DNA from 3 places in the Paenibacillus sp. PDC88 genome. Region 3 is predicted to be linked to each of the others. Evidence: a T-box and tRNA genes for the amino acid it is inferred to sense, from the RefSeq annotation. Region 3 holds a T-box; the other regions hold tRNA genes.
The links. The T-box of region 3 lies ahead of leuS (leucine--tRNA ligase). A T-box ahead of a tRNA ligase gene usually reads a tRNA of that ligase, here a tRNA-Leu.

Region 1 (9,883 bases), on a different contig from region 3:
ACGAGGTAGATAGGCTGGGGGTGGAAGTGCAGCAATGCATGGAGCTGACCAGTACTAATCGGTCGAGGGCTTATCCAAAAGATACCCAAGAAAGTGAAGCGAATGCTTCGAAGGTGAATCCGAATACTTTCTCGGGGCCCGGAACAAAACCGGGTAAACAAAGATTCTAACATCGCACATTGTTTCGTATCTAGTTTTGAAGGAACAATCATATGTTCTTTATTCCCTGATAGCTCAGTTGGTAGAGCACTCGACTGTTAATCGAGTTGTCACAGGTTCGAGTCCTGTTCGGGGAGCCATGGAGAGGTGTCCGAGTTGGCCGAAGGAGCACGATTGGAAATCGTGTAGGCGCCAAAAGCGTCTCGAGGGTTCGAATCCCTCTCTCTCCGCCACTATTTTTATAAGCAAGGCCCGTTGGTCAAGGGGTTAAGACACCTCCCTTTCACGGAGGTAACAGGGGTTCGAATCCCCTACGGGTCATTTTCTTTAATTACTTACATAATGGAGACTTAGCTCAGCTGGGAGAGCATCTGCCTTACAAGCAGAGGGTCGGGGGTTCGATCCCCTCAGTCTCCATTCTTAATATCGCGGGGTGGAGCAGCTCGGTAGCTCGTCGGGCTCATAACCCGAAGGTCGCAGGTTCAAATCCTGCCCCCGCAATTGAATTACATGGAACTGTGGTGTAGAGGCCTAACATGCCTGCCTGTCACGCAGGAGATCGCGGGTTCGAATCCCGTCAGTTCCGCCATTTGAATTATTATGATATAATATGGCTCGGTAGCTCAGTCGGTAGAGCAGAGGACTGAAAATCCTCGTGTCGGCGGTTCGATTCCGTCCCGAGCCACCATTTAACACCTTGTGCCGGTGTAGCTCAACTGGTAGAGCAACTGACTTGTAATCAGTAGGTTGGGGGTTCAAGTCCTCTCGCCGGCACCACAGTTTCATATGGAGGATTAGCGAAGTGGCCAAACGCATCAGACTGTAAATCTGCTCCCGTAAGGGTTCGGTGGTTCGAATCCATCATCCTCCACCAGTTTCATAGGGGCATAGTTTAAAGGTAGAACAGCGGTCTCCAAAACCGTTAGTGTGGGTTCAATTCCTGCTGCCCCTGCCAAATTACCTTTTAATTTATATGGCGGTCGTGGCGAAGGGGTTAACGCACCGGATTGTGGCTCCGGCATTCGTGGGTTCAAGTCCCATCGATCGCCCCATTTATATTTTATTGGGGATTAGCCAAGCGGTAAGGCAACGGACTTTGACTCCGTCACGCATAGGTTCGAATCCTATATCCCCAGCCATTTTTTACGCGGACGTGGCTCAGCGGTAGAGCATCGCCTTGCCAAGGCGAGGGTCGCGGGTTCGATTCCCGTCGTCCGCTCCATAATAAGGCGCCATAGCCAAGTGGTAAGGCACAGCTCTGCAAAAGCTTTATCCCCAGTTCGAATCTGGGTGGCGCCTCCATTTCTTAAGCGGGAGTGGCGGAATCGGCAGACGCACAGGACTTAAAATCCTGCGGTAGGTGACTATCGTACCAGTTCAAGTCTGGTCTTCCGCATGTTAGATAATATGTGCCCTTAGCTCAGCTGGATAGAGCGTTTGACTACGAATCAAAAGGTCAGGAGTTCGAATCTCTTAGGGCACGCTTTAATTAAATAAGCCGGTGTGGCGGAATTGGCAGACGCGCGCGACTCAAAATCGTGAGGGAAACCGTGGGGGTTCGAGTCCCTTCACCGGCATCGTAAAAGAGGATCATTACTACTGTAATGTTCCTCTTTTTTGTATTGGACAAACTGGATATCAAGGAAGATTGCCTGCTATATACGCGTAGATTGATAATGGCGTCGCAATCCTTCACCAAGCAGATTAAAGGTGACGATGGTGAACATCATGGCAAATGCTGGGTAAAAGACAAAACCAAATTGGCTTCGAAAAATTTCGTGACGGTGACTTGCAAGAAGAGCTGCCCAATTTAAGCCGGTTTGGACAAATTCGTTAGTATAATAGTCGACCTCTCTCCATTCATGTGAAAGAAAGATACTGATAATAGATAACTGTCCTATAAGAAGCATGACTTTGCCTAAATCAATGCAGAAATTAACGATCAACTCTGGTAACAGTGCAGGTATGTAATAATTCTTCACTAGAGTTCTAGAGCTTAGTCCTAACGCAATCCCAGCTTCCATATAACTTTCCCTGGACAATTGATTAGCCTGTTGTTGAATTGTATAGGCAACACGGCCCGCTTCCACGACAGCAAGAATGAGAATGGACCATAACAGGCGGAGATCAGTAAAGAGAAGAAAAGGAATAGCTAGTAGTAAGGCTGTTGCAAAAACAGGTGGCAAGAAAGAAAAACATTGATTCAATGCGTTAATTACATGGTGAAAGAATCCTTTCTTTTTGCATGATAATAGTCCAAGTGGGATTGCGATTATATAGCGAATTAAAGTAATTATGATAACAATGAATATGGTTTCTTTGGCTGCAATCACAATCTTACTTAAATTATCGACTCCTTTTTTGTCAGTTCCGATCCAATTCTTCTCGGATGCTTCGAACGCAGGAAGTTCAAGCTTATTAAATGCATCCATACGGTATCTCTCCTGGCTCAAATTCTTATCTATAAATGGAAGGTGAGGGCCAATAAACATCACAAATAGAAGCAAGCCTAACAATATACTACCGATTAACAAGGGAATATTCTTTCGCAATCTGCTCACCTCAAACTCTAACTATCTATGTAACTTAAATATTAAATCTCATATTTTCTTATGTATTATTGACGATCGAAATATCGGCGAGCCGCAGCAGCGATCCATTGAACCAATAAAAATAGCAGCATGAAGTAAAGCACAATATAGATAATGACGCCAGGTTCATAATTGTTTCCGGTTCCAACTTGAGTATCGTAATCAAGAGCTTGGGATAAGCGGTACGCTGCCCCAGGGTAACTTCTATAGATTTCGACCATTAGCAGATTTGAAAGAATGAATACGAGCATCCCTGGAAGATGGGTTAATATTGTAATAATACCATTAGTTAACATATGTTTACACAGTATGACCCACTCGCGAAGTCCCTTAGCCCTGGCTAATTTGATGTATAATTTATTTTCTTGTGAGGTTAAGGAAGCGGAGGTAAGTCGTGCAATCTGGACAATCGGATAGATGGATACTAGTAAGGAAGGGATGATAAAGCCCTGCCATCCATCGGTTGCAAAGAAACGAATAAAGGGAACATTTTTGATAATAAACCATTGGATAAGTAAAATAAGGAAAAAATCGGGGATGGCATTGATGATCCAGGTTGTCCAATTGCCGAGCAAGTTCAATCTGGTTTTGGAGAGACGGTAATCCATAACTCCTTTTAAGATCCCAAAGATCAAGCCAATTAACAATGCTGTCACAATCACCAGCAGGCTTCTGCCCATTGCTTTTAATGCCTCTGATTCTGAAGAATGGCCAGAATATCTCGATTCCCCCAAGCTTCCGTTCTCGATCGCTGTTTTGAAAAATTCACTAACATGGGCTGTATACTGACTTAGAGTAAGAGAGGGCTCCTCGGCTACGATCTTATAATCCTGAATACTTAGTTCAAGCTGACGAGGAATTAGAACAACAGAAACGATAAGACAGAAGGCAAGGATGCTTACAATCAAAGATTTTAGCATTTGATACTTAAGATTCATATCTACCTCCAATAGATTTCAAAGTATACATCTAGTAGTATCACAATTTACCTGTTTTTGTCTATATTAAGCATCTACTGTAAAGAATCTAGCACTAGTAGACGACTATCCGTCTCCTTAGCGCTAGATTGCTTTTCTGTCTTCACGATATTGTCCGGGTGTGACGCCCTCTAATTTTCGGAAAGAGCGAATGAAGTTTTGTGAATTGTTGTACCTTAGTTTGGTTGCGATGTCCTTGATGGACATATCGGACGTTGTCAGCCATTTTTTTGCCATACTAAAACGATAATTGGTCAAGTATTCGCTGAAAGAGCAGCCCGTTTCTTTACGAAAAACACTGCTGAGATAGTTGGCATTGTAGTGAAGTCGATGGGCGCATTCCTCTAACGTTAGATCTGTATCATAATAATTCTGTACAAGGTCAATGATCTTCTCAGAAATATGATGATATTGAGTATTTTGGCGATTACGGAATACACCAACGATAGGAAGAATGAGCTTGAACCAGAACCAATTACGGATCTCATCAACGGTGTCCAGCTTCAGAATATCTTCAAAGACAGAGCGCTTCTCATGATAGATATGATGTACGCTAATTCCAGACTCTTGCATCATCAGCAGAAGATTATTAAGCAGCCGAGTAATTGGTATTTGATATTCATGGGGAAGGAGCTCAAGGTCGAAGATACAGTTAAGCAGTTGATCAAAAGTGTCCCGAGCCTTTCGTTCATCTGCCAGCTTGATCGCCTCTATCAGCTCATTCTCCAGCTGTGCAGGATAAGACAGGTTCACGTAGTGCTTACCATCATTAAGATCCTGATATTGGATAACGATGCCTTTACCGAGCTTAATTCGGTGTCTGAGTGCTTCCAGCCCCTCCCGATATGCCATGGAAATACCATGAAAAGATTCCACAGGTAAGCTGATCCCGATGCTCACTGATAGATCAAGAACCTGATCAATATGGTTTTGAACATCCTCTGTTAAGGAGTAGAGATAAGCATTAAATACGGTATCATCCGTTTCTTCACCGCCAACCAGCAGAACGATCGTATGGTCTATTATGACTGGAGTGAGACGTTCTTTCTGTGAGACAAGCTCTTCCAGCATATTTTGCACGGCAAACAATAGCAGCTCAAGGTCTTTTTTCTCATATCGGGTTTGCTCTGTAAAATCAATCTGAATGGTCAGGACAGCCATCGTGCGCCATTCGTTCATTTGTTTGCCATAACCATACTGCTCGAGTTTGTGAAGGAGCTCATTTGATTTGAACTGGCCTGTGAATACTTTGGTTAGATAGAAGGTTCTAACCTGCTGGATGTGCTGATGCAGCTCCTTTTCAAGCCTTGACTTCGACTGGAATAAGTCCGACACTTCAGCCCCGATATGCTCAAATTCGTTACGATCTGGTCTAAGCCCTAGCTCATTCAGTAATCTACGGATAGGTGAATAAATGCGTCTTGATCCAAGAAAGGCCATTCCAACGGAAATAAGCAGCAGAGCCAGACACATCAGTAGAGTGTAGGTTCCAATTTGTGAAGATTTTTGAGTAAGACTCTGGATGGAGGTTGCCGATAAATAGGTCCAGTCATTAAGCTCGGAACGATAATAAGATACCGCATAATCTTGACCTGACAATTCGGTTGTAAACTGTCCTGACGGCTGCTCGAGCTTGCCTTCGGCATGGAGTCCGCTCTCAGATAAGGGCTTCCCGATCAGTTCCTGATCATAATGGAACAGGATACGTTCATTGGCATCTAAGATGATAATGTCTTCCGTTGAATCACCGTCCTTTTGAATAAAGTCCTTTAGCTCACAGGAGGGGATATTGGCGATCGCAAGACCGGATTTCTCAATTCCGGTGGCGGGCAGCTTTTTAACTAGGCTGATATTGTACTGGCAGTTGGCACCGTTCGCATTCTCCTCACTATAAAACCACTTCGACGGAGTAAGAGTCCAGCCTGAATTCTCCTTCATATTTTGGAGACCTTGAATCTCGTCGGCCAGGGGGTAATCATTGAAACGGTAGAGACCTGAGTTTTTGATCATCCAGTTTTGGTCGAAATTGATAAGTACAACATCATCGAGCTTGGTTTCAAAAGACTGCATGTTTCGGACTTCGGTGCGGAGATCATTATAGGTTTTGAAATCGGTTACAAAAAGTGGGCTTTGAAGAGCGTTTTTAAGCACACTGGAGCTGACTACCTGATTAAGGGTGTGGTTGACAGTCACAAGCTTTTGTTCTAAATCGGAATTAATTTGCAAAATAAGCTGCATCTTACTGCTGTTGACGTTCCGCTGTATCTCCTGAGTAGAGGTAACATAAGCAAATACACCGATGAAAATGACAGGAATCGTGCTCAGCAGGAGGACGAAGATCGTTATTTTGCTTAAAAAGCTCAAAGCGTTCCAGCGCATGGACATCACCTGTCTCGATTAGTAATTGAGGCTTCTTATTGATTATGCCTATAAATGGAAAATTCGGCAAGGGGGATGGGCGGTTATGATGGTTCTTTTTAAGCGAGTAGCATGGGGGAGACGCATAATTGCGGCCGGGGCAGGTCTATTGTCCATGATGATCGTTACCGCCTGTAATAGTGGTGCCCTTAAGGCAGAACTGCAAGTACCAGCAGAGGAGAAGCTTCCAATATCGATGATGGTCCCGCTTCATTTTCCCCATCCGCCGAGTGATGAAATCATGGATCGAATTGAGCAGCTTACTCATACGGAGCTGGAGATCAATTGGATCACAGACGGTATATACACAGATAAGCTGAACACGGCACTCACGACCAATTCCATGAAGAAAGTAACCTTTGTGAAGCATATTGATTATCCCTTTATCAAAAATGCGATACGAACGGATGCATTCTGGGAAATCGGCTCCTATATCGAAGAATTTCCGAATCTCCGATATCTGGATTCCGGTATACTTGAACAGACAGCGGTGGATGGACGTATTTACGGATTATACACAGAGAGACCCTCTTCAAGACAAGGCGTCATCATTCGAGGAGATTGGCTTGATCGGCTAGGGCTCGAAACACCGAAAACATTAGACCAGCTGTACGAGGTTATGAGAGCGTTTACTTTTTCTGATCCGGACGGAAATGGCTTGCATGATACGATTGGATTAGCAGATCGCAACGACCTCACCTATGGGGCTTTCAAGACACTGTCTTCTTATTTTGGAACACCGAATAACTGGCTGGTTAAAGGAAACACATTAATCCCTGAGTTTGAGACCCAGGCCTACATGGACACGATGAACTTCATGAAGAAGCTCGTTAAGGAGAAGCTGATCAATCAGGACTTTGCTGTCACTAGCAAGGATGTACAGAGAGATATGATCATTACAGGTAAAGCTGGTGTGTATATTGGAAGCATGACAGATGTGCAGCGTTTGTATGATGAGACTAAGGTACTGAATCCAGATGCAAGATTCACACTTTCGAATCGAATACAGGGACCGGCGGGATATAAAGTGTGGTCTATTCCAAATTATAACGGTGTTTTTTTATTTTCGAAGAAGGCCATAGAAACAGAGGCGGAGCTGAAGAAGATCCTAGGCTTTTTTGACAGAACGATGGATGAGGATGTTGCCAATTTGATGCGCTATGGTATTGAAGGCATACACTACACGGTTCAGGATGGAAAGGTGCTTCTGGATGAAGGAACGTCCATTCTGCGGGTTAACGAAGTAAATCCGTTGTACACATTAATGATTGCGGATCTCAGCAACCCCAATGTAATGCCAATTGCCAAGCAGGAAGCCTTAACTGCATTAGCAGAGGAATTAAGTATGGATAATGAGAAGTTCCTGGTTCAAGACCCGACCCTCCATCTGGAGTCCGATACGTATGCCGAAAAAAATGTGGAATTGGAAACATTGATATCCGATGCAACCTATCATTATATTTTGGGAAATCTTGACCAAGAAGGCTTCGCCCGTGAGATTGAACGATGGAAGCAATCGGGTGGAGAGGATATTATTCAAGAATATACTGCTGCTTATTTCAAGTGAATAGAGGAATTTGCACCGTCCAATGGTGATTCGCAGGAATCACACACATTGGGCGTTTTTTTTGATCTAGTAGAGCAGAAATATAGATGATAATCAGGATAATCATTTGATTAGATGTCGCACGGAGTAAGGTGATATGGGCAAATGATTGTATTCGTACTCTGTTTTTAAAATGTAATGTGAGAGTGCAAGCAAGTTATCCATCAACTTAATGGAGGTCATGACAAATATGAAAAAAAGAACATTCGCCATGCTCAGTCTATTAACGTCATTCAGTATGGTCCTATCTGCCTGTGGGGACGGAGGAGAGAGCAGTTCAGGTAATTCCAGCGAACCTGGGGCGTCACAAGGCGGGGAGAAAGCATCCAGTCAACCGGCAGAGATTACGATTATGCTTCCTCTAAATACAGCCGAAACCCCACCGGATACGATTAAAAATGAAGTGGAGAAGCTGACAAATACGAAGCTGACGTATCAATTTTTTCCGGCGGACACATACGAAGAGAAATTAAATACCTCCTTTGCGACAGGCTCACTGCCGGATGTAACTTACTTGAAGAATCAGGCCACCTTCATTCAAATGAAGGAAGCCATTCGTGACGGACAGTTCTGGGAAATAGGACCTTACTTAAGCGAATTTGAAAACTTAAATAAACTGAAGCCGCTCATTCTTGAGAACACAAAGGTGGATGGAAAACTTTATTCACTATATATCGGTAGGCCACTAGCAAGGCAGGGACTCATCTATCGTAAGGATTGGGCAGATAAGCTGGGCATTGAAGCACCAACCAATGTGGATGAATTCTACACTATGTTGAAAGCGTTTAAAGAGCAGGATCCGGACGGAGATGGACAGGACAATACAATTGGACTGACGGACCGAAATGACCTGGTATATGGCGCATTCAAGACCGTTGCTTCCTGGTACAAGGTTCCGAATAACTGGGGGGAGAAGGACGGACAGCTCCAGCCGGATTTCACTTTTCCTGAGTATATGGAAACCCTCGATTTCTTCAAGAAGCTTCATCAAGAAGGGTTAATCAATCAGGATTTTGCGGCTACGAGTAAAACGGATCAGGTTAACTTGTTCACGAGCGGCAAGGCAGGAGCTTATGTCGGGGCAATGTCGGATATTAATTCCCTGCACAAGGATCTGATCAAGAATGCGCCGGATGCTGTACTGGATGTGGAGAGCATGATTGCTGGACCTACAGGAGAAGCGTCAACCTGGGCAATTCCTGGATATAACAATGTCATTCTGTTCCCAACTTCCGCGATCAAGGATGAAGCAGAGCTGAAGCAGGTGCTAGCCTTCTTTGACAAGATGATGACTCCTGAAGTGGCCAATCTGATGTACTGGGGGCAGGAGGGCGTACATTATACCGTTGAGGACGGTAAGGCCAAAGCGTCGGAGGATCAGGAAAAAACCGAACGTGAAGTGAAGGGTTACAAAGACAGTGTTATCGGGGAACCAGAAACCAATGGAATGTACGAAGGGTATCATGATCTGCCAGGCAGAATCCATGCAGAAGAGCTGACGGTAGCGAACGAGGAGATTGCCGTTCATGATCCTACAGCAGCGCTTGATTCTGAGACTTATACAACCAAAGGTGTTGAGCTGCAGACGATCATTACGGATGCGACTTACAAATATATCTATGGAACCTTAGATCAAGCAGGATTTGAAGCTGCTGTAGCGCAGTGGAAGAAGCAGGGCGGGGAGCAGATTATTCAAGAATTTAACGAAGCGTACGCAGCCAAGAAGTAACAATAGGGTTCTTTGTAATTAGTAGTTATCAAAGCATAAGTAACACCAAAACATCCGAATAATGTTACATCCAGACGTTTCTAGTGCCGCCGGACATACCGGATAGAAAGGGAGAGAGCCATGCAGGAAATCGCCGTTCCATCTGCAACAACGCGTAAAAAGGAGAGCAGGCTGCGTAAAAGAATTTGGAAAAATAAATGGATTTACGTCATGCTGCTCCCAGGTATTCTCTATTTTATGATCTTTAAATATTTACCGATGTATGGACTTGTCATTTCATTCCAGGACTATAAGCCGTTCAAGGGGATACTTGGCAGCGAATGGGTAGGATTTGAGCACTTTGCCCGATTGTTCAATGAGCCGGATTTTCTAAACATACTCACGAATACACTCATCCTGTTCG
Region 2 (9,883 bases), on a different contig from region 3:
TCAGTCAATATGATGGACTCGCCCGACATCTTCGAATACCTCAAGCCTAATGAGCTCCTCCTTACCACCGGATATGCCATCAAAGACAAGCCCGAGATATTAACACAGCTGGTCACAAGGATGGCTGAGCTGGGCTGTGCCGGACTTGGCATTAAGACAAAGCGGTATCTTGATCACATTCCTGAAGAGGCCAAAGAGGCCGCGGACCGTCTTCAGTTTCCACTACTGGAGCTGTCGCTCGACTGCGCGCTCTCCGAAGCGCTGCATCAGCTGCTGGCCCGTATTATGGAATCCCGAACAGAGGAGATGAGATATGCACTTGAGAGCCACCGATACTTCTCCGACATTCTTCTGGAAGGCAAAAGCCTTCAAACGATTCTGGAGGAGCTCGCAAGGCTCCTCTCCTATCCCGTACTTCTTGTGAACCGCAGCTTGGAGCCTTTTGCTACATCATCCGGATTTGGAACTGCCTACTCCTCGTTCCTGCAAGATATCTCGAACTGGCTGCCATCTATGCTGCATGGGGCCCGCTCTCCCAGCATCCCGCTGCCACCCGGCAGTGCTGTTCCTTTTTCCTATTTGCTTCAGTATCCGATCCAGACTGATCAGTCCCAAGGGTACCTGCTGTCCTTTACGAATCAGAATCCGGTCAGCACGCTCTCCTTGCTCACACTCGAGCAGGCAGCGAACGTAATCAGCTTTGATCTGCTGAAGCGCCAGGCTGTCAAGGAACGCTCCCGCCGCTACAAGAACGACTTCTTCGGCGACCTTGTGGATGGACTGATCTCAGACAAGCAGGACCTGATTCATCGCGGGCGCCGATATGGACTCAGTGAACAGCGCTCGTATTACTGTGTTGTGCTGAAGAAGGATGCCCCTCTCCGCAGCCACAATAGCTTCAGCTCCTATTCACCATTGCTGCCGAGTGACTCCATCAGAGGGCGCACAGCTTCAATGAAGGAAGATCTGTATGAGCTCGTGAAGGGGGAAGCTAAGGCGAGCGATTTCTCATTCATTCTTTTTTCCAAAAATGATGCCGTCGTCATGCTGCTTCCAGTGAATACCCTCGAGGAAGCGGCCCCAGACGAGCACCAGCTGCCTGAACGTCTTCTCGCCTCACGCTTGAAGCAGATGATTCATTCGCTCTGGTCTCAGCATGAAGTATCGCTGTCCGTCGGGGTCAGCAATACTGCAGATGAGCTGTCTCAGCTGCCGCGAGCTTACCAAGAAGCACTCGATGCATTGCAGACGGGTCTGCACAGCCAGCAGCAGCGCTACGTGCAGTTCTATCATGTCAAGGAGTTATCTGACCTGTTGCGGATGCTTCCGCAGGAGGACCTGCAGGAGTTTATCAAAGAAACGTTCGCACACTTGCTCTTTCTGGAGGACAAGGAACGCGGAGAGCTCTTGAAGACGCTGCGGAGTTTTTTGGATAATCACTGCCATATTGCCGATACGGCCAAGCAATTGTACCTTCACCGAAATACGGTGATTTATCGGCTGGACAAATGTGAGCAGCTGACAGGCCGCTCTCTGCGCCTGCCTGCCAACAGCCTGCGCTTTAGAGCAGCGTTTTTGATGGAGGAGTTATTAAATTAATGCACCATTATATGGGTTGTTTACCAACTTTCAATCCTATAAAATGAAACCAGTGTGGTTAGATCCATTACATAAGGTCATAATCAGAATTGGAGGCTTACTTACAACATGATTAGATTCAGCACGTCTGTTCATAAAATATCGATGTTTAACCGAACATTATCAGCTATACTTGTCACCTCTGCATTACTATCACAGTCAGTAGGCATTTCGCCGGTTCAGGCTGCTTCCGCAGCTTCTGTTGCTTCCGCCGTGACCAAGCCAGCTTCCATTACAGTCGACAGCCAGTCCGTCACGTGGGAATACGCCCCTTTTGTTGAGAAGGGAACGACCTACGCCCCCCTTAGACAGGCGGCCGCTGCTCTCGGCGGGCAAGTGAAATGGAACCAAGCCAAACAAACGGTGGAAATTTATGATCATGGCGATACCATTACACATCGTGCAGGAACCAACGTTATTCAAATCAATGAAGTTCGGCTCATGCTCCCTGCCCCATCCAAGAACATGAGCGGCACACTTATGATTCCGCTTCGTTCTCTCTCGGATGCGATGAAAGCAGGGCTGCAGTTAACGAATACCTCTTCCCAGATGATCATCACCCTGAAATCAGATTCGTCGACGATCATGAGTAGTGAATCGGCAGCGATTGACCAGTATCTTAAGGAAGCAGGGTATTCAGGCATTGCACTCATTGCAAGCAACGGAGACATTCAGTTGAGAAAAGGTTACGGGTTATCCGACCACAATTCCCTTGTTCGCCCGGATCAAAAATCGCGCATTGCCTCCATCACCAAAGGCTTTACAGCCGCAGCGATCATGCAGCAGGTTCAGCAGGGAAATATTTCGCTTGAAGACCCTGTTTCCAAATACGTATCCGGAATTGACCGCGGTAATGAGATTACCATTCATATGCTGCTCTCACATACTTCCGGGCTTCCTTCCAATTTTACGCGCGCGGAAGGAATTACTATGGAGGATACACTGGCGGAGATTCGTACGAAGAAGCTGATGGCAGAGCCAGGTGCTGAATACCGGTACAGCAATAACGGATACATTTTGCTGGCTGCTATTCTGGAGCGTGTGTCGGGCAAAGAGTACGGCGTATATCTCCATGAGCAGTTCTTCAAGCCGATTGGCATGAAGGATACAGGTACGGCAACCCCTTCTACCAAAACGATCAAAGGCTATACGGATCAGAAGGGTACATGGGCTGAGGCCAGCTATTATGTTTCCCAATCCGGAACCGGTACGCTGTATTCTACAGTCGATGATCTGCTGAAATGGGATCAGGCTCTGCGAGGAAATAAGGTGCTGTCGGAGGAAATTCAAGAGACCATGTACACGCCATATTCTGATCGAAACTATGGATACGGCTGGATGGTCAGTGAAACAGAAGAGGGTACGGTCGTATTCCATAACGGCAGCGGTACAGGCTACTCCACAGGTATTTCACGCAATCTGGATAACGGCATAACGGTCATCCTGCTCGGCAACCATGCTGGAATGGATATGACAGGCATGCTCAACCATATTCAGGAGATGGCTCTCAAGTAATAGACGTTAATTTCAGGTCAGACCAACGAAGAGAGGTGTCACTCGTGTTTCATAAACCACAGAAGGATCATATTGAGATCATCGGAAGCATAGCCGATCAGCATATGGATAGTGCAGCAAGAGCAGATGAGCAGAATGAGCTGAACTACGCACTAATAGAAGATCTGCTGTCAGCAGGCTACCACACCTATTCTGTTCCCAAGGAGTATGGAGGACTCGGCGTATCTCTCTCTGATTTCTTACAGTGTCAGGAGCGTATCGCCATGGTGGATGCTGCAACAGCTCTCGCCATTGGATGGCATCATATTACGGTATTCAACGTAGGTCAGAATCAGCTATGGGATGAAGCAGCCTTTCATGCTTTATGCAGAGCCGTTGTATCGGAAGGTGCCTTGGTTAATGCAGCAGATTCGGAAAAAGCGACGGGAAGCCCTTCACGTGGCGGGAAGCCGCAGACCTCTGCAGAGAAGACTTCGGATGGCAATGGCTATGTGCTGACAGGGCGGAAGACATTTACGTCGCTATCGACGGCGCTGCATTATTATGTCGTATCCGCCACAGATACGGTGACTGGTGAAGTAGGTGAGTATCTGGTTCATAAAGATAATCCAGGTGTAAGTATTGAGCCCACCTGGAACATGACAGGCATGCGCGGGACGGCCAGCCATGATCTTGTGCTGAACCAAGTGCAGCTGCCTGAAAATGCGCTGGTTCGAAGACGCCCTGCAGGGAAGAAATCCATTCGTCCCAACGCCTACTTGCTTAACATTCCAGCCGTATATCTTGGGATCGCCCAAGGAGCAAGGAGAGAAGCACTTCGTTTCGCTGCGGCATATCAGCCGAATAGCCTGACCCATCCCATTATCGAGCTGCCTCACATTCAGCACAAGATCGGGCAGCTCGAGATGGAGCTGACGATAGCCCGGCATTTTTTGTACAGTGTAGCGGCTAGATGGGAGCAGCTGGAGCGGCCTTTGACAGACAGCGACTTGGCCCGAATCGCTCCCGATCTTGGCGCAGCCAAGACCTTTGCCGTTCAGAACGCACTCTCTATTGTGGATACAGCCATGCGAATCGTCGGAGTTCACAGTCTGGCCAGCTCCCACCCGCTCTCACGCATGTATCGTGATGTAAGATTCGGACTCCATAATCCGCCGATGGACGACGCTGTTTATCAGATGCTGGCCAATCGCGCCATCAGTGAAGTTCCCTTAAGCTAAATTTTTAAATGAAAAAAGAAGCTACGAAACACTGCCTTCCGCCTAAAGCTGGCATGTGATTCGTAGCTTCCTATCATTCTTCTCACCTGATATTATTTTCTATTAGATATAGCTGGCAGCAACACCGTAAGCTTATCCTGATTTTTGCTCATATTACTAGTTTTCACTACCAACCTAACCTGAACCTTCTACTCATCCCATATTTTTATTTAATTTGGCCGTTTCGTATTTATCCCAGCCCACCATATTCTCTAAAATAATGACTAGCACTACTCCTATCACAAGTCCATTGGACAACAGGGGCGTAAGCAGCGGAGGAAAGTCTCTAAAAGCAGAGATCGGTATGTTCATGATGCTTATTCCAACAAGCACAGGCAGTGCCACCCGATAGATGGTCTTCGGATTAAATACCGCACCTTGGAACGTGCGAATGGCCGTACCGAACATTTGAAGATACGCGGCAAACAGTACCGCATTTCCGACCGTTAGAGGCAGCTGGGCCAGCCATCCGCTTAACGAAGGGAACACCCCGACAATAATGAACATCAGAGATCCAGCTAGTAGAGCCGCACGCCGGAGAACCTTTGTATTCTCTAGAAATCCGATCGAGGACGCAAATGTGCCAAAGGGAATCAATCCCAGGCATCCTCCGAGCACCGAGAATAGATTGGTGAATATAAATGCCCTTTTGTACTGCCCCGAAGTTGCTGTTCGATTGAATAATTTCCCTGCAGCGGTTAGGCTCGTTAACGTATTCGTCATGTTCACAAGTCCGGCAAGCAGCCCAACCATTATAATCCCCGGCTCTAATCCAAAATTACCCCAGGGCATCCACTGCCATAATGCATCACTGCCTGCCGAGCCCCCTGTAGAAGCAGCAGATGCGGCCGATCCCGAATTCTGACCAAACAACAATGTATAGGCTATCCAGCCAAACACAATTCCCCCAAGAAGCGAGAATTGTCCCCATTTCCCTTTACCTTTGAGATGAATAACAGCGACTACCAGGATAATCACTAGGGATAGACCTGCAAGAGGCAGATTCCATGTACCGTTCTGATCATAGCCGATCATACCTTTGAAGAATGTATTAGCCAACTGAAATGTAAGCAGCAACAGATACACGCCCATTACGATCGGGGTAAACACACGCTGCAATATGCGAATAAATCCGCACATCGCCAAAATAATGACCATCACACTCGACAAGATAAACCCGCTCATCAAACTCGACGCTACTGTTGCGAGATCCATTCCCATTGCGGGAGCAGACGCACAAATACTAAGCACCACACCCCACCACACGCCGGCAGGTCCATCCATGAGTGCATATCGGTGCCCCCATATAACCTGGACGATACATAGCAGCCCCGTCAAAATAAAAGAACGCTGCATCGAAGCAGCTATTTCTTCAGGCGGTAGCCCTAACGCATGACCAATCGATAGCGGCACCATCACGGTATTCGTAAACAAAAAGAAGAGCCACTGCACACCGGCAAGCAGCACATTCCATGAAAACCTCGATCTGAGCTCAACGCGAGATACTTTCGATCGCAGGTCAGAAATTGTAGTCTTTGATCTTAACTCAGCACGCGTTGTCTGATTCTTGTCATGGTCGAATTCGTTTTTTTCTCCGATCTTATCGAGCATTGTATTCGATGCCTTGTTTAGATGATTCTCTTTATCTTTCATTTCCCATCTCGATGTGGGTGTCTTCTCTGTACTCATTATTAAACCAGCTTTCAAATTTCAATATATCTAATATCCTTGTTGAATCTCACTCATATTTATGTTGTAATCGTTAGTCCTTCTATTTAGCACCAGCATTCTCCAGGATTGCAATTATATCCGTGTAATTTCGGCTCTTCGCATGCGCCAGGGGCGATACACCTTCTCCATCAGCCAGGTTCACATCTGCACCATGTTCAACGAGCAGCTTCACAATTTGAGTATGCCGTTCTCCGCCATCTCCTAGAATAACCGCCTCTAACAGCGCAGTCCATCCGAGATTGTTGATATGATCAATATCTACATCCGAATGCTCAAGCAGATATTCGACAATCTGAACATGGCCTCGATCAGCTGCCGGTATTAATGCAGTGCCTCCGAACCGATTCGTAAGTGTTGTATCTGCACCTGCTTCAACCATCAGCTTCACAATCTCCGGTCTGCCTTCAGCTCCAGCATAGAGAAGCGGGTTATCGCTGCGCTGATCTCTCAGGTTCAAATCTGCCCCTTTCTGGATAAGAGCCTCTACCGTATCAGGCTTATTACCATAAGTCGCTGCAAGGATCGCCGTTCTTCCTCGTTCATCCGTAACATTAATATCAATACCTTGCTCCAGCATGGTAAGAACCTTGTCCGTATCTCCAAGCTCTGCTGCATTTATAAAATCCGTAGAGTTCACTTGATCATCCTCCTGACTATGATTCTTATTGTTATTTTGCTGTGCTCCTGCGTTGGGAGAATCCTCAGATTCGATGGCGCGATCAGCTGTGCCCGAATTCATAGATTGATCTGCTTCTGTATCAGAAGCCGTTTGTGCATCATGCCGGGATTTTTCTGAATCTCCATCCATTGCACAGCCTGCGATCAACGTCATCATAACTAATATTGATAAGGAAGTCTGTAATAACCTCACATCATCCCTCCACCACTGTGCTATGTTTTTATGGTATCATGGGGAATACTATATTAAAAATATTTAAAACCTTGCTAAAGTATAGGATTATCATATAGATAAGGATGAGGATTTAACGGATGGATATTAAGCAGCTACGTTATTTTATTGCTTTGGCAGAAGAATTGCAGGTTACCTCAGCAGCGCATAGACTTCATATGTCACAGCCTCCTCTGAGCCAGCAGCTGAAGCTGATGGAAACAGAACTCGGTGTCCCTTTGTTCTATCGGAACGGGAGACAGTTAGAGCTTACTTCCTCGGGAAAGACGTTATATGAGCATGCGTTAACCATCACCCGCTTGATGGAAGAAGCTACTGCAGAGGTGCAGGAATCGGGTCTTGGAGTCAGAGGAAAATTGTCCATTGGCATCAACACACTGTCAGATGAGAAGCTGCCAAAGGTACTGAGTACTTTTCGCACCCTCTATCCGAAAGTTACTTTTAAAATTCAACAGAACGAAACCAACACACTTGCCAAACTAATCAAAGAAAGAACACTGGATTTAGCCATAATACGCCTCCCCATAGCACTAGAGGAGTTTGACTATGAAGTGCTTGGCACGGAGCCTCTATATTTTGTAACTGGAGCCCATCAAGCAAGCACAGATCAGTTAGACCATGAATCCGTAGATTCCATTCCTTATGAGAGGGTGTCGGAGTATCCTTTAATCCTGCCAAGTACAGAAGGACTGGGCTTATATCACTTGATCCTGGATCAGTTTCACAGTCGAGGCCTGTCGCCTGTAATCATAGGAGAATGCTCTGATATTGGAATGCTCGTTGAACTCGTCGCCTCAGGATTCGGCTCTTCGATTCTGCCTAGAAGCTCCTTGCATCGATATAAAGGTGAACGAATCCTCACTTATCAAATTGCGGGGCCTCAGGAAACATCTAGTTCAGCCGTCATTTGGCTCAAGCAGCATTACCTTAGCAAAGCCGCTCAGAAGCTCATTGATCTGTACAAGACTTTGTGATTCGCTTGTGGAATAACAATTATGCGTAGTAAACCATCGCAGTATTATAGTGACGAAACAGACATAGTTAAGTTAATTTGTAATATATTCTAATGCTGTGCACAAAAAAAGCCTTCCGCATAAAGCGAAAGGCTTTTCTTAAGTAAGCGGGTGATGGGAATCGAACCCACGCTACCAGCTTGGAAGGCTGGAGTTCTACCATTGAACTACACCCGCAAAATATATAAAATCGGGATGACACGATTTGAACATGCGACCCCCTGGTCCCAAACCAGGTGCTCTACCAAGCTGAGCTACATCCCGTTACACAGATTAAGAATGATAATGGCCTGTTATCATTTCATAAAAGTGGCGCGCCCTGAGAGATTCGAACTCCCGACCTTTTGATTCGTAGTCAAACGCTCTATCCAGCTGAGCTAAGGGCGCGTATTATGGAGCGGAAGACGGGAATCGAACCCGCGACCCTCGCCTTGGCAAGGCGATGCTCTACCGCTGAGCCACTTCCGCAAAACATATGGTGCGGTCGAGAGGACTCGAACCTCCACGGCTGTTACACCACTAGAACCTGAATCTAGCGCGTCTGCCAATTCCGCCACGACCGCATATGTTATTTAAAAAAGTGAGCCATGAAGGACTCGAACCTTCGACACCCTGATTAAAAGTCAGGTGCTCTACCAACTGAGCTAATGGCTCTCATTAAAATGGCTGGGGATATAGGATTCGAACCTATGCATGACGGAGTCAAAGTCCGTTGCCTTACCGCTTGGCTAATCCCCAACAGTGATAAGGAGTAAATAATGGGGCGATCGATGGGACTTGAACCCACGAGTGCCGGAGCCACAATCCGGTGCGTTAACCCCTTCGCCACGACCGCCATATTTTTAAAAAAACTGGTGGAGGATGATGGATTCGAACCACCGAACCCTTACGGGAGCAGATTTACAGTCTGATGCGTTTGGCCACTTCGCTAATCCTCCATATGAAACTATGGTGCCGGCGAGAGGACTTGAACCCCCAACCTACTGATTACAAGTCAGTTGCTCTACCAGTTGAGCTACACCGGCGAATTGATTACCAAAACTGTATTCCAAATCAGAAGTAAACAATGAAATGGCGGAACTGACGGGATTCGAACCCGCGATCTCCTGCGTGACAGGCAGGCATGTTAGGCCTCTACACCACAGTTCCATGTAATTTAATTGCGGGGGCAGGATTTGAACCTGCGACCTTCGGGTTATGAGCCCGACGAGCTACCGAGCTGCTCCACCCCGCGATATTAAGAATGGAGACTGAGGGGATCGAACCCCCGACCCTCTGCTTGTAAGGCAGATGCTCTCCCAGCTGAGCTAAGTCTCCATATAAAGTGACCCGTAGGGGATTCGAACCCCTGTTACCTCCGTGAAAGGGAGGTGTCTTAACCCCTTGACCAACGGGCCTTACTAAAAGTATTACTTGTCCAATAAGTTAGTGGCGGAGAAAGAGGGATTCGAACCCTCGAGACGCTTGTGACGCCTACACGATTTCCAATCGTGCTCCTTCGGCCAGCTCGGACACTTCTCCGTGAGAGCTAAGTCCCTGAGAGCAAATGAATGCTCTCAGGATATTGGACTCCCCGAACAGGACTCGAACCTGTGACAACTCGATTAACAGTCGAGTGCTCTACCAACTGAGCTATCAGGGATCAATGGTGGAGCCAAGCGGGATCGAACCGCTGACCTCCTGCTTGCAAGGCAGGCGCTCTCCCAGCTGAGCTATGGCCCCAAAATAAAGGAATGTTAAGTTAAATGGTGGGCCCTAGTGGACTCGAACCACCGACCTCACCCTTATCAGGGGTGCGCTCTAACCAGCTGAGCTAA
Region 3 (9,883 bases):
ATTACGCTGTTACTGAATCAATTTCATAAATCATAAAAAAGGTGAATTTGAAACTATATATAGACAAGTAAAACCATTTTGATCTATATATACTCTTGATTAAAGCAGCCAAAGGTATTATGAAATTGATTCTACTAATTAATATATAGGTAGGGAGACATTTTCTCCAGCATCTTCATGCCGATTCCTTTCACATTCGTCAAATCACTCGGTTTCTGAAAAGGACCATGCTCAGCACGATAATCGATGATCGCCTGTGCTTTTTTCTCACCTATACCAGGAAGCTCCATCAGCTCTGCCAGCGCAGCTGTGTTAACAGCTACCTTGCCTTCAGCAGCAGAACTTGCCCCTGCTGACGCTATAGTGTCAGCGGCCGGCTCTGTATTTTGCACCGGTTGTGAAGAGCTTAGATCCTCCCCTGCAACACGGTCAGCCTCCGTCTTCTCTGGTAAGGGATCCACTGCCTTATCACTGACTGCCTCTTCCACCTCGCTTGAAGTTACGTGTGCCTTGGCAGAAGGATTACTTTCACTTACAGACTGCCCATCTACAGTTTGCTCACCAATACCCAATGAAGCTTCTGTCTCCGTACTCTCATCAGCCTTCGTCTCCTTGACCTCAGCTGACTCAGCTCCAGCCTCAGCAGCTTCGTCCCCTTCTTTTACAGATAGAGCAACTCTGTCACTGATTTCGGTCCATTCCTCCGTTCCGGAATCTCCAGATCCTCCAAACAATATGAGCGCGCTTGCAGACAGTACTGCCAGGGCTACGGCTATGGTTCCTCTCTTCACCTCATAAACCTCCTAAACTATTGTGACATTGATGTAAAATTTGTCGTCATGTAGTCCAAGACCTGGTGCATACACTAAGAAGAACGTAAGCCTGCGTAAGTACCGTAAAGCAAGAAAGGGGGAACCTCAAGATGTTGAAGGTTGGATTTATCGGAACCGGCAGCATGGGAAGTTTACTCATTAACGCCTTCCTTGCTTCCGGAGCACTTGACGCTAGACAAATCGTGGCAAGTAATCGGACACATGCCAAAGTTCTTAAGCTTTCATCCATCTATCCGGGTTTGAAAGCTGCTGAAACGAATCAGGAAACCGTCATGAAGGCAAACTTTATCTTCTTATGCGTAAAGCCGCATGAATTCAAAGAAGTTGCTCAGGACATCAAGCCCTTTATCAAACCGGAGCATATTCTTATTTCGATTACAAGCCCGGTTCAAATCCGGCATTTGGAGTCTGTGCTGCCTTGTAAAATTACGAAAATCATCCCTAGCATCACTCATTTAAGAGGAAGCGGGGCATCTCTATGTATTCATGGAAATCGAATGAAGGATGAAGATAAAAAACGGGTCGAGCAGCTGTTCTCCTATATCAGCAGACCGGTTCAGGTAGAAGAAACTTTTACCCGAATCAGCTCTGATCTTACCAGCTGCGGACCCGCATTCATCGCTTTTTTTCTGGAGCAATGGATCCAGGCAGCTGTGCAGCATACCGGAATTGATCATGAGGAAGCCACTTGCCTGGCCAGTGAAATGCTCCTTGGAACGGGTAAGCTGTTAACAGAAGGAGCCATGACACCGTCACAGCTCCAAAAACGTGTTGCCGTCCCTGGCGGTATTACCGCCAAGGCACTGAATTTATTGGATTCCAACCTAGCTGGCGTATTCGACCAATTGATCCAGGTGACGCATGCAAAATACGAGGAGGACCTGGAACAGCTGGATGCCGAATTCGGAGCGGGTGAAATTAACCGGCAACAATATTAACAAGCTTGCCTGGTACCGCAATCACTTTACGGATTGTTTTGCCAGAAAGTGCTTCTTTAATGGCAGGCAGCTCTAAACTATGGGCTTCAAGACCTTTGGCATCGAGGTCAGCTGCAACGTGTGCACGCTGTACAATCTTACCATTGATCTGAATTACAATCTCAACTTCCTTATCTACCGTGAGTGATTCATCGTAGTCCGGCCAAGCAACATAAGTCACGCTCTCTTCATGACCAAGGCGGGACCACAGCTCTTCTGCAATGTGCGGAGCGAGTGGTGACAAGAGCTGAACAAAGTTCTCCATTGCTTCGCGCGGAAGACGCTCTGCCTTGTATGCTTCATTAATGAAGATCATCAGCTGACTGATCGCCGTGTTGAAGCGCAGGTGCTCCAGATCGTCCGTTACTTTCTTAATCGTCTTATGCCATGTACGCTTGAATTCCTCGGTGCCTTGATCGCTGATCTTCTCGTTCAGAGTGCCATCCTCATTGATAAACAGGCGCCATACGCGAGCCAGGAAGCGGTGTGCGCCTTCAACGCCATTTTCGTTCCAAGGCTTGGTCGCTTCAAGCGGTCCCATAAACATCTCATAAATACGCAGTGTATCCGCACCAAAGTTATCAACGATATCATCTGGATTAATGACGTTACCGCGGGATTTACTCATCTTCTCGTTATTGGTTCCAAGAATCATGCCCTGGTTCACCAGCTTGTGGAACGGTTCCTTCGTCTCGACAACTCCCAGATCATACAGCACTTTGTGCCAGAAGCGGGCATACAGCAGATGAAGCACGGCATGCTCTGCTCCCCCGATATAAAGGTCTACCGGCAGCCATTCCCGCTGCTTCTCCTTCGAGACAAGCTCCTTGTCATTGTGAGGATCGATGAAGCGCAGGTAATACCAGCAGCTTCCCGCCCATTGCGGCATCGTATTCGTCTCACGGCGAGCCTTCATGCCCGTCTCCGGATCTACGGTATTAATCCACTCCGTTACATTAGCAAGGGGAGATTCTCCTGTACCGGAAGGCTTGATTTGCTCTACTTCAGGCAATAGCAGCGGCAGCTGATCCTCAGGCACAGTCTTCATCGTTCCGTCTTCCAAATGCAGAATCGGAATCGGCTCTCCCCAATAGCGCTGACGGCTGAACAGCCAGTCCCGCAGGCGGTAGGTAACTTTACCTTGACCTTTGCCGTTCTCTTCAAGCCATGAGATCGCAGCTGCAATCGCTTCTTCGTTATGCAGACCATCCAGGAAGCCGGAATTCACGTGAGCTCCGTCGCCTGTGTATGCTTCTTGTGTTACATCTCCGCCGGATACCACCTCAATAATATCAAGTCCAAACTCCTTGGCGAATTCCCAGTCACGGCTGTCATGACCCGGAACGGCCATAATTGCACCTGTACCATAACCAGCCAGTACATAATCTGCAATCCATACAGGCAGTTTAGCCCCGTTTACAGGATTGATAACATAAGCCCCTGTGAATACACCTGTCTTCTCCTTCGCAAGATCGGTACGTTCGAGATCACTCTTCCGCGAAGCCTTCTCGACGTATGCTTCAACGGCCTCACGCTGTTCAGCTGTTGTGATGTCTGCTACCAGTTCATGCTCTGGAGCAAGTACCGCATAGCTTGCACCGAATAAGGTGTCTGGGCGGGTAGTAAATACCGTAACCCCTGCATCATGACCTTCGAGAGGGAAGGTCACCTCCGCACCTTTGGATCTTCCGATCCAGTTCCGCTGCATATCCTTGATGCTCTCTGCCCAATCCAGTTCGTCCAGGTCATCAAGCAAACGATCGGCATATTCCGTAATCTTCAGCACCCATTGACGCATTGGCTTGCGCACAACCGGGAATCCGCCGCGCTCACTCTTACCGTCGATGACTTCTTCGTTAGCAAGCACTGTTCCAAGCTCTTCACACCAGTTTACCGGCACTTCGGATACATAGGCCAGACCGCGCTTATACAACTGGATGAAGATCCACTGTGTCCATTTGTAGTAATCAGGATCTGTCGTACTGATCTCACGATCCCAGTCATAAGAGAAGCCGAGTGATTTGATCTGACGGCGGAAGTTATTGACATTCTTCACGGTAATATCCCGTGGATGCTGTCCCGTATCAATAGCATGCTGCTCAGCAGGAAGTCCAAAGGCATCCCAGCCCATCGGGTGAAGCACGTTGTAGCCGCGCATTCTCTTGTATCGGGACACGATATCAGTTGCCGTATAGCCCTCTGGATGTCCTACGTGCAGTCCTGCACCTGAAGGATAAGGGAACATATCCAGGGCGTAAAATTTCGGTTTGTCCGGATTTTCCTCTGTCTTAAATGTCTTGTTCTGATCCCAGTATTGCTGCCATTTCGGCTCAATTACCTGGGGATTATAGCCGTGCTTCGGCTGTTCTTTCTGACTCAATGTGCATCCTCCTCGTCATCATAACCAACTTCTCCACGCGATTACAGAATGGTTCAGCTAGCGTAACTAAATGAATTCTATAATCAAAAAAACCTCCGCATCCCATAGCGTGTCATCGCTAGGGACGAGAGGTTGTAATTCCCGTGGTACCACCCTAGTTAGCGGACAAACGTGCTTCGTCGTCCACTCCCTTAAGCACCCTGTAACGGCGGTGAACCGATGAGGCTTACCAAATGCTGAACAATTAGCCTAACCTCATATCTCCAAGGCGAGTTCATAGTGCTCCGGCAACCAGCTTGCACCAACCGCTGGCTCTCTGAAATACACAGGCGCTATTACTATTCCTCTTCATCGAAAATTCAATAATAATCGGGATCATTATACAAGATTGACAAGGATAAAGTCAAATATTGCGTTTTACAGCTTGATTTCAATCTCGCCTTGTGGTCAGTATAATGTCCGTCTTACAGTGCCGTATCATCCACGCTGTCGAGCCATTCTTCAATCGTGCCGATCACCGAAGTGACACAGCCTTCTTCAAATGGGGAGATCAGGCCCGCGATGGCCACCAGCTCCGTAAAGGATTTGCTTCCTCCCTGACGACAGAGATTCAAATAATCGGCCCATGCCGCAGCATAATCCTCTCTCGAACGCTTCCAGAACTGGAACGCGCAGATTTGAGCAAGGGTGTAATCAATATAGTAAAACGGAGAGCTGAAAATGTGGCCCTGCTTATGCCAGAAGCCGCCTTGCTCCAGATAACTGTTATTCTCGTAATTGCGATGCGGCAGATACTTCCGTTCGATCTCACGCCATGCCTGCTTCCGTTCTGCTGGAGTCGCTTCTGGATTCGCATAGACAAAATGCTGGAATTCATCTACCGATACTCCGTAAGGAATAAAGGTAAGGCCGCTTGCGAGATGCTCGAATCGGTATTTATCCACTTCATGCTCGAAGAATAGATCCATCCACGGCCAAGTGAAGAACTCCATGCTCATGGAATGAATCTCGGCAGCTTCAAGTGTCGGGAACATATACTCAGGAACGCCAAGGTCACGACTCTGATACACCTGAAAAGCATGGCCTGCCTCGTGGGTCAGTACGTCAATATCTCCGGATGTTCCGTTAAAGTTCGAGAAGATAAACGGTGCTTTGTAGTCTGAGATGAACGTGCAGTATCCACCGCTGCGCTTTCCTTTTTTACTGACCAGATCCATCAGCTCATTATCGAGCATAAAGTTGAAGAACTCACTCATCTCCGGTGACAGCTCATCGTACATCTTCTTCCCGTTCCGGACAATCCATTCCGGGTCCCCCTTAGGCGTTGCATTCCCAGTAGGGAAGACTACATTCTCGTCATAGTAGTAGAGCTCGTCTACGCCGATCCGTTTACGCTGACGTTCCTTGAGCTTGGAGGCTACCGGTACGATATGCTCCAGCACCTGAGCGCGGAACTTCTCAACCATTTCGGCGTTATAGCCAATACGGCTCATGCGGGCATAGCCCATCTCTACAAAATTGTTAAAGCCCAGCTTGATCGCCATGCTTGTTCTTACCTTAACCAGATCATCATAGATGCGGTCCAGCGTTTCCTCATGCTCGCTCATAAAGGCGGTACGTGCTTCCTCCGCCCGTTTCCGCATGGAACGATCTGTCGATTCGCCAAACGGGATCAGCTGGGACAGTGTGCGCTCCTCACCTTCAAACTCAATCTTGGCAGATGCAATCAGCTTGGAGTATTCCGTTGACAGCTTATTCTCAAGCTGCAGATCACTAATGATGTCAGGGCTGAACGTCTTGATCTCGAGCTCGGCGAGTTGGAACAGCTGCTTCCCGAAACGGGCTTCGAGCTCTGGACGAAATTCAGATTGGACTAGAGCTTCATAGTACTCTGTTATGTATTTCTGAAACAGCGGTGTCGTCTCATCGGAAAAATCCTTCTCAGCCTTGTAGAACTCATCGTTGGTATCCACGGAATGACGAATGGACACAAGTGTCAGCTGTGTGGCTACGGCTCCTCTGAGCTTGTTGAGCTCATTCATCGCTTGGGCTTGATCGTCCGCATTCTTTGCTTCGCGAAATACGGTAAGCAGACTGCCAAACTCTTGTTCGAACTGAGCTACATCCGGTCTTTCATAACGATATTCACTAAATTTCATCGACGTTACACCTGCCCTCTCTTGATTTCCCTACCCATTATATCCCAATTAGTTGTCCAGTTCTATAGAGTAAATGAAGTTAATTGATATGTGGTTAAAAAAGTGTGGAATATAATAAAAAGCACCTCCGCAGCCCGTCATCTCAAGATGATCCGCACTGCAGCGGTGCTCTTATTAGAACATATAATCTACCTGTTCATTCAAGCTCAGGCTGCCCGGTTGTAATCCGATACATCGACGTCCAGAGGAAGCTCATTGGCGCGTGCTTTTTGTGCAGCTCTGAAAAAGACAACAACCAATACAACACTAATGACTCCTCCTCCGATATACGAAGCATCCATGCTCATACGGAAGCCAATCTCTGCATTCAGGATATAAACCATGGTTGTGTACAGCATTAGAGCTCCCGGAATGAGGGCTACCCAGAAGTTCTTCCGTGCGACATACAGATACATCGCTCCGACAAACAAGGCAATGACACCCGTTGCCTGATTCGCCCAAGAGAAATATCTCCACAGGATGTTAAAGTCAATCTGAGTCAGTACGATCGAAATAACGAAGAGCGGAACAGCAATGATCAGCCGTCTCTTAATATCAAGCTGCGGCAGCTTGATGTAGTCTGCAATGATCATTCGCGCACTTCGGAACGCTGTATCGCCTGAAGTAATCGGCAGGACAATAACGCCAAGCACGGCAAGCGTACCCACATATGCACCAAGGGTCACCTTCGCTACCTCACTTACAACTAACCCGGTGCCTCCTTCTGCAAGCAGCTCATTTAAGCCAACCGGACCTTGAAACAGGCTCATCGCTGCTGCAGCCCATACCATGGCAATAATCCCCTCTGCGATCATCATACCGTAGAAGATTTTGCGTCCTTGCCCTTCACGCTGTGTCGTCCGTGAGATAATCGGTGTCTGCGTCGCATGAAAGCCTGACAAGGCACCACATGTAATCGTCAGGAATAACAGCGGGAAGATCGGCAGATTATCCGGATGGAGGTTCGTCAGCGTCAGTTCAGGAATTGGGGCTTGCTTAAAGATCAGCATAGCTCCGACACCCACTGAAGATATCAAGAGCAGTGCACCAAAGATTGGATAGAAACGACCGATAATCTTATCAATCGGCAGCAATGTAGCCAAAATGTAGTAAACGAAAATAGCGATGAGTATAAGTCCCATGCCGATTCGTCCTTCTATCAGGTTATGAATCAGGCTCGCTGGAGAAGTGACGAACACCGTTCCCACCAAGATGAGCAGCAAAATAGCGAATGCGTTTACAACATGCTTCATTACTTTTCCAAGGAACTTACCCGCAAGCTCAGGCAGGTGGGCTCCGCGGTTGCGAATGGAGATCATACCGATCAAATAGTCATGTACCGCTCCGGCAAAAATACAGCCGAATACGATCCATAAAAAAGCGACAGGTCCATATAACGCTCCCATAATCGGGCCAAAAATCGGGCCGACACCGGCAATATTGAGCAGCTGAATCAAGGAGTTCTTGCTTGTACTCATCGGCAGATAGTCTACACCGTCCTGATTTACATAGGCAGGGGTCGAACGTGAATCTTTAACCCCGAACATTTTTTCGATATATTTTCCATACGTGAAGTAACCGAGTACCAACAGCAAGATGGATATGATAAATGTAATCAAAATGACCGCCTCCTCATGAAATCGCTTACATTCATTATAAATAAATGATTAAGCTAAGGGGCAATTTACGATTATCATGTCGTTATCTTGAGACAAGACGCATTAAATCTGCTGTGAAGTGTATCAGATATGTGATGAAATGCAATGAAAGAAGTGCCCGGCTTTGTTATAATTCCATTGCTTCTCGGAACGATTTTGCATAATTGCGGCTTACGGCCAGCAGCTCACTGCTTCCTTTCAGTTCAAGCTGATATGCCCCATTAAACCATGGAACCAGCCTTTTCACATATTTCATGTGAACCATATAGCTCTTGTGAATACGAAAGAACGGGTAGAGTCTGAGCTTTGCCTCCAGGTGCTTCAGCGGCGTTTTAACTTGATGCACTTGATGAACAGTGACAATTTTCGTATAAGGCTCTTCACGGGATAGATAAATGATGTCATCCGGGTCAATGAAGTGAATCTCTCCTTCTTCCTCTATAGACAGCTTCCCACTAGATTTCATTTGCGCAGGAGATGACGGCTCCTGATGTGGACTTAGGATTGCTCTCTCCATTCTCCTGACGGTCTCAGCCATGCGTTCTTCGTCAATTGGCTTGAGCAGATAATCGAGCGCTTCGACTTGAAACGCATCCACTCCGAACTGAGGATAAGCCGTTGCGAACACCATCTTTGGCGGGCTTTTCATCTTCATCATGGCTTCCGCGGCCTGCAGTCCGTTCATAATCGGCATCTCAACATCTAGAAATACCACATCAGGCTGCAGTTGAATTGCCTTCATGACCGCCTGCTCCCCCGACTCTGCTTCTCCTACCAGCTCAACGGATGAATATTGCGCCAATAGATACCCAAGCTCTTCCCGGCTATATCGTTCATCGTCCACAATTAAAGTTCTGATTCTCTCTGTCATTAGGTATGATCCCTGCCTTTCATTGGTCTGATCTCCCGCTTGCAGATGCTGGTGGAATGAGGAACTTCACTTCCGTGCCTATATGCTCACTGCTCTTAATCTCTAGCGAAGCTCCTATTCCATACATCAGAGTCAATCGACGAGATACGTTATACACTGCAAGCCCGGTACCTGTTGAGGATTCTATCCTCTGTGTGCCGAGCTGACTAAGCCGTTCCTCCATAATTCCTTCTCCATTATCTCTGATCAGCACCGATACACCAGTAACCGGATCATCTGTGATTTCGATGTGGATAACACACTGCGCTGTCCTGTTGCGGAAGCCGTGCCGGATACAATTTTCCACTAGCGGCTGCAAAGTAAGTGGCGGAACTATGGCCTGCAGGGCGGACTCCTTGACATCATAATGAACTGTAAGCTTATCCTCAAATCTTATTTCTTCGATATTTAGCTAGGAGCGCAGATGCTGAAGTTCTTCTAGTAGCGTCGATTGTTCCGCCGTGGCTGCTGTCAGATTCTTGCGGATATAATCCGATAAGCTACGAAGCAGCTTGCGAGCCTTGTCCACGTCTATTCTCGTTAATGACAAAATCGTGTTCATCGTGTTGAACAGGAAATGAGGATGAATCTGTGCCTGCAGTGTCTTAATCTCAGCCTCCCGTGCGAGCTCTTTGGCTTCAGCCAGCTGGGCAGCTTCTAGCTGATAGCTTAGCAGCATGGTGAGTCCAGACATGAGCTCCGTTGTTACATGCGTTATTTCCTTTTTGCTGCGAAAATAAAATTTCAGGGTCCCTACAGTCTGGCCTCCCTGTTTTAACGGGCCTATGACCGCTGCACCGAGTGGGCAGCCCTGCTGCTGACAATGAATCTCCTCGTTGTCTACAATGAGCATTTCTCCCTGCTCAATCACGTGCCGAGTCACCTCCGTCTGCAACGGCCGTCCTGCCACATGATGATCGTCCCCGA

Region 1: it encodes a tRNA-Leu, which carries the amino acid that the T-box ahead of leuS (leucine--tRNA ligase) is inferred to sense. The anticodon was not compared.
Region 2: it encodes a tRNA-Leu, which carries the amino acid that the T-box ahead of leuS (leucine--tRNA ligase) is inferred to sense. The anticodon was not compared.

The regions. Positions count from the first base shown of each region.
Region 1 is NZ_FNNT01000008.1:20-9,902, forward strand. Features, by position in the region: partial or broken rRNA gene BLW49_RS21185 (23S ribosomal RNA) at 1-78, shown strand, start outside; tRNA gene BLW49_RS21190 (tRNA-Asn) at 224-299, shown strand; tRNA gene BLW49_RS21195 (tRNA-Ser) at 301-392, shown strand; tRNA gene BLW49_RS21200 (tRNA-Glu) at 409-480, shown strand; tRNA gene BLW49_RS21205 (tRNA-Val) at 504-576, shown strand; tRNA gene BLW49_RS21210 (tRNA-Met) at 587-660, shown strand; tRNA gene BLW49_RS21215 (tRNA-Asp) at 672-748, shown strand; tRNA gene BLW49_RS21220 (tRNA-Phe) at 772-847, shown strand; tRNA gene BLW49_RS21225 (tRNA-Thr) at 861-936, shown strand; tRNA gene BLW49_RS21230 (tRNA-Tyr) at 948-1,033, shown strand; tRNA gene BLW49_RS21235 (tRNA-Trp) at 1,041-1,114, shown strand; tRNA gene BLW49_RS21240 (tRNA-His) at 1,136-1,211, shown strand; tRNA gene BLW49_RS21245 (tRNA-Gln) at 1,224-1,298, shown strand; tRNA gene BLW49_RS21250 (tRNA-Gly) at 1,307-1,381, shown strand; tRNA gene BLW49_RS21255 (tRNA-Cys) at 1,388-1,461, shown strand; tRNA gene BLW49_RS21260 (tRNA-Leu) at 1,470-1,555, shown strand; tRNA gene BLW49_RS21265 (tRNA-Arg) at 1,569-1,642, shown strand; tRNA gene BLW49_RS21270 (tRNA-Leu) at 1,657-1,736, shown strand; gene BLW49_RS21275 (ABC transporter permease subunit) at 1,815-2,591, opposite strand; gene BLW49_RS21280 (ABC transporter permease subunit) at 2,777-3,688, opposite strand; gene BLW49_RS21285 (helix-turn-helix domain-containing protein) at 3,812-6,106, opposite strand; gene BLW49_RS21290 (extracellular solute-binding protein) at 6,192-7,712, shown strand; gene BLW49_RS21295 (extracellular solute-binding protein) at 7,942-9,480, shown strand; gene BLW49_RS21300 (ABC transporter permease) at 9,601-9,883, shown strand, end outside.
Region 2 is NZ_FNNT01000005.1:422,072-431,954, forward strand. Features, by position in the region: gene BLW49_RS17760 (PucR family transcriptional regulator) at 1-1,599, shown strand, start outside; gene BLW49_RS17765 (serine hydrolase domain-containing protein) at 1,708-3,153, shown strand; gene BLW49_RS17770 (acyl-CoA dehydrogenase family protein) at 3,198-4,373, shown strand; gene BLW49_RS17775 (uracil/xanthine transporter) at 4,566-6,101, opposite strand; gene BLW49_RS17780 (ankyrin repeat domain-containing protein) at 6,184-7,014, opposite strand; gene BLW49_RS17785 (LysR family transcriptional regulator) at 7,134-8,027, shown strand; tRNA gene BLW49_RS17790 (tRNA-Gly) at 8,173-8,243, opposite strand; tRNA gene BLW49_RS17795 (tRNA-Pro) at 8,257-8,330, opposite strand; tRNA gene BLW49_RS17800 (tRNA-Arg) at 8,377-8,453, opposite strand; tRNA gene BLW49_RS17805 (tRNA-Gly) at 8,460-8,534, opposite strand; tRNA gene BLW49_RS17810 (tRNA-Leu) at 8,543-8,629, opposite strand; tRNA gene BLW49_RS17815 (tRNA-Lys) at 8,648-8,720, opposite strand; tRNA gene BLW49_RS17820 (tRNA-Gln) at 8,730-8,804, opposite strand; tRNA gene BLW49_RS17825 (tRNA-His) at 8,826-8,901, opposite strand; tRNA gene BLW49_RS17830 (tRNA-Tyr) at 8,919-9,004, opposite strand; tRNA gene BLW49_RS17835 (tRNA-Thr) at 9,016-9,091, opposite strand; tRNA gene BLW49_RS17840 (tRNA-Asp) at 9,139-9,215, opposite strand; tRNA gene BLW49_RS17845 (tRNA-Met) at 9,227-9,300, opposite strand; tRNA gene BLW49_RS17850 (tRNA-Val) at 9,311-9,383, opposite strand; tRNA gene BLW49_RS17855 (tRNA-Glu) at 9,392-9,463, opposite strand; tRNA gene BLW49_RS17860 (tRNA-Ser) at 9,496-9,587, opposite strand; tRNA gene BLW49_RS17865 (tRNA-Asn) at 9,636-9,708, opposite strand; tRNA gene BLW49_RS17870 (tRNA-Ala) at 9,713-9,788, opposite strand; tRNA gene BLW49_RS17875 (tRNA-Ile) at 9,813-9,883, opposite strand, start outside.
Region 3 is NZ_FNNT01000004.1:243,495-253,377, reverse strand. Features, by position in the region: gene BLW49_RS29215 (ComEA family DNA-binding protein) at 135-791, opposite strand; partial or broken gene comER (late competence protein ComER) at 908-1,771, shown strand; gene leuS (leucine--tRNA ligase) at 1,752-4,190, opposite strand; T-box leader at 4,308-4,551, opposite strand; gene BLW49_RS14525 (M3 family oligoendopeptidase) at 4,655-6,349, opposite strand; gene BLW49_RS14520 (carbon starvation CstA family protein) at 6,556-8,007, opposite strand; gene BLW49_RS14515 (LytR/AlgR family response regulator transcription factor) at 8,174-8,917, opposite strand; partial or broken gene BLW49_RS14510 (LytS/YhcK type 5TM receptor domain-containing protein) at 8,937-9,883, opposite strand, start outside.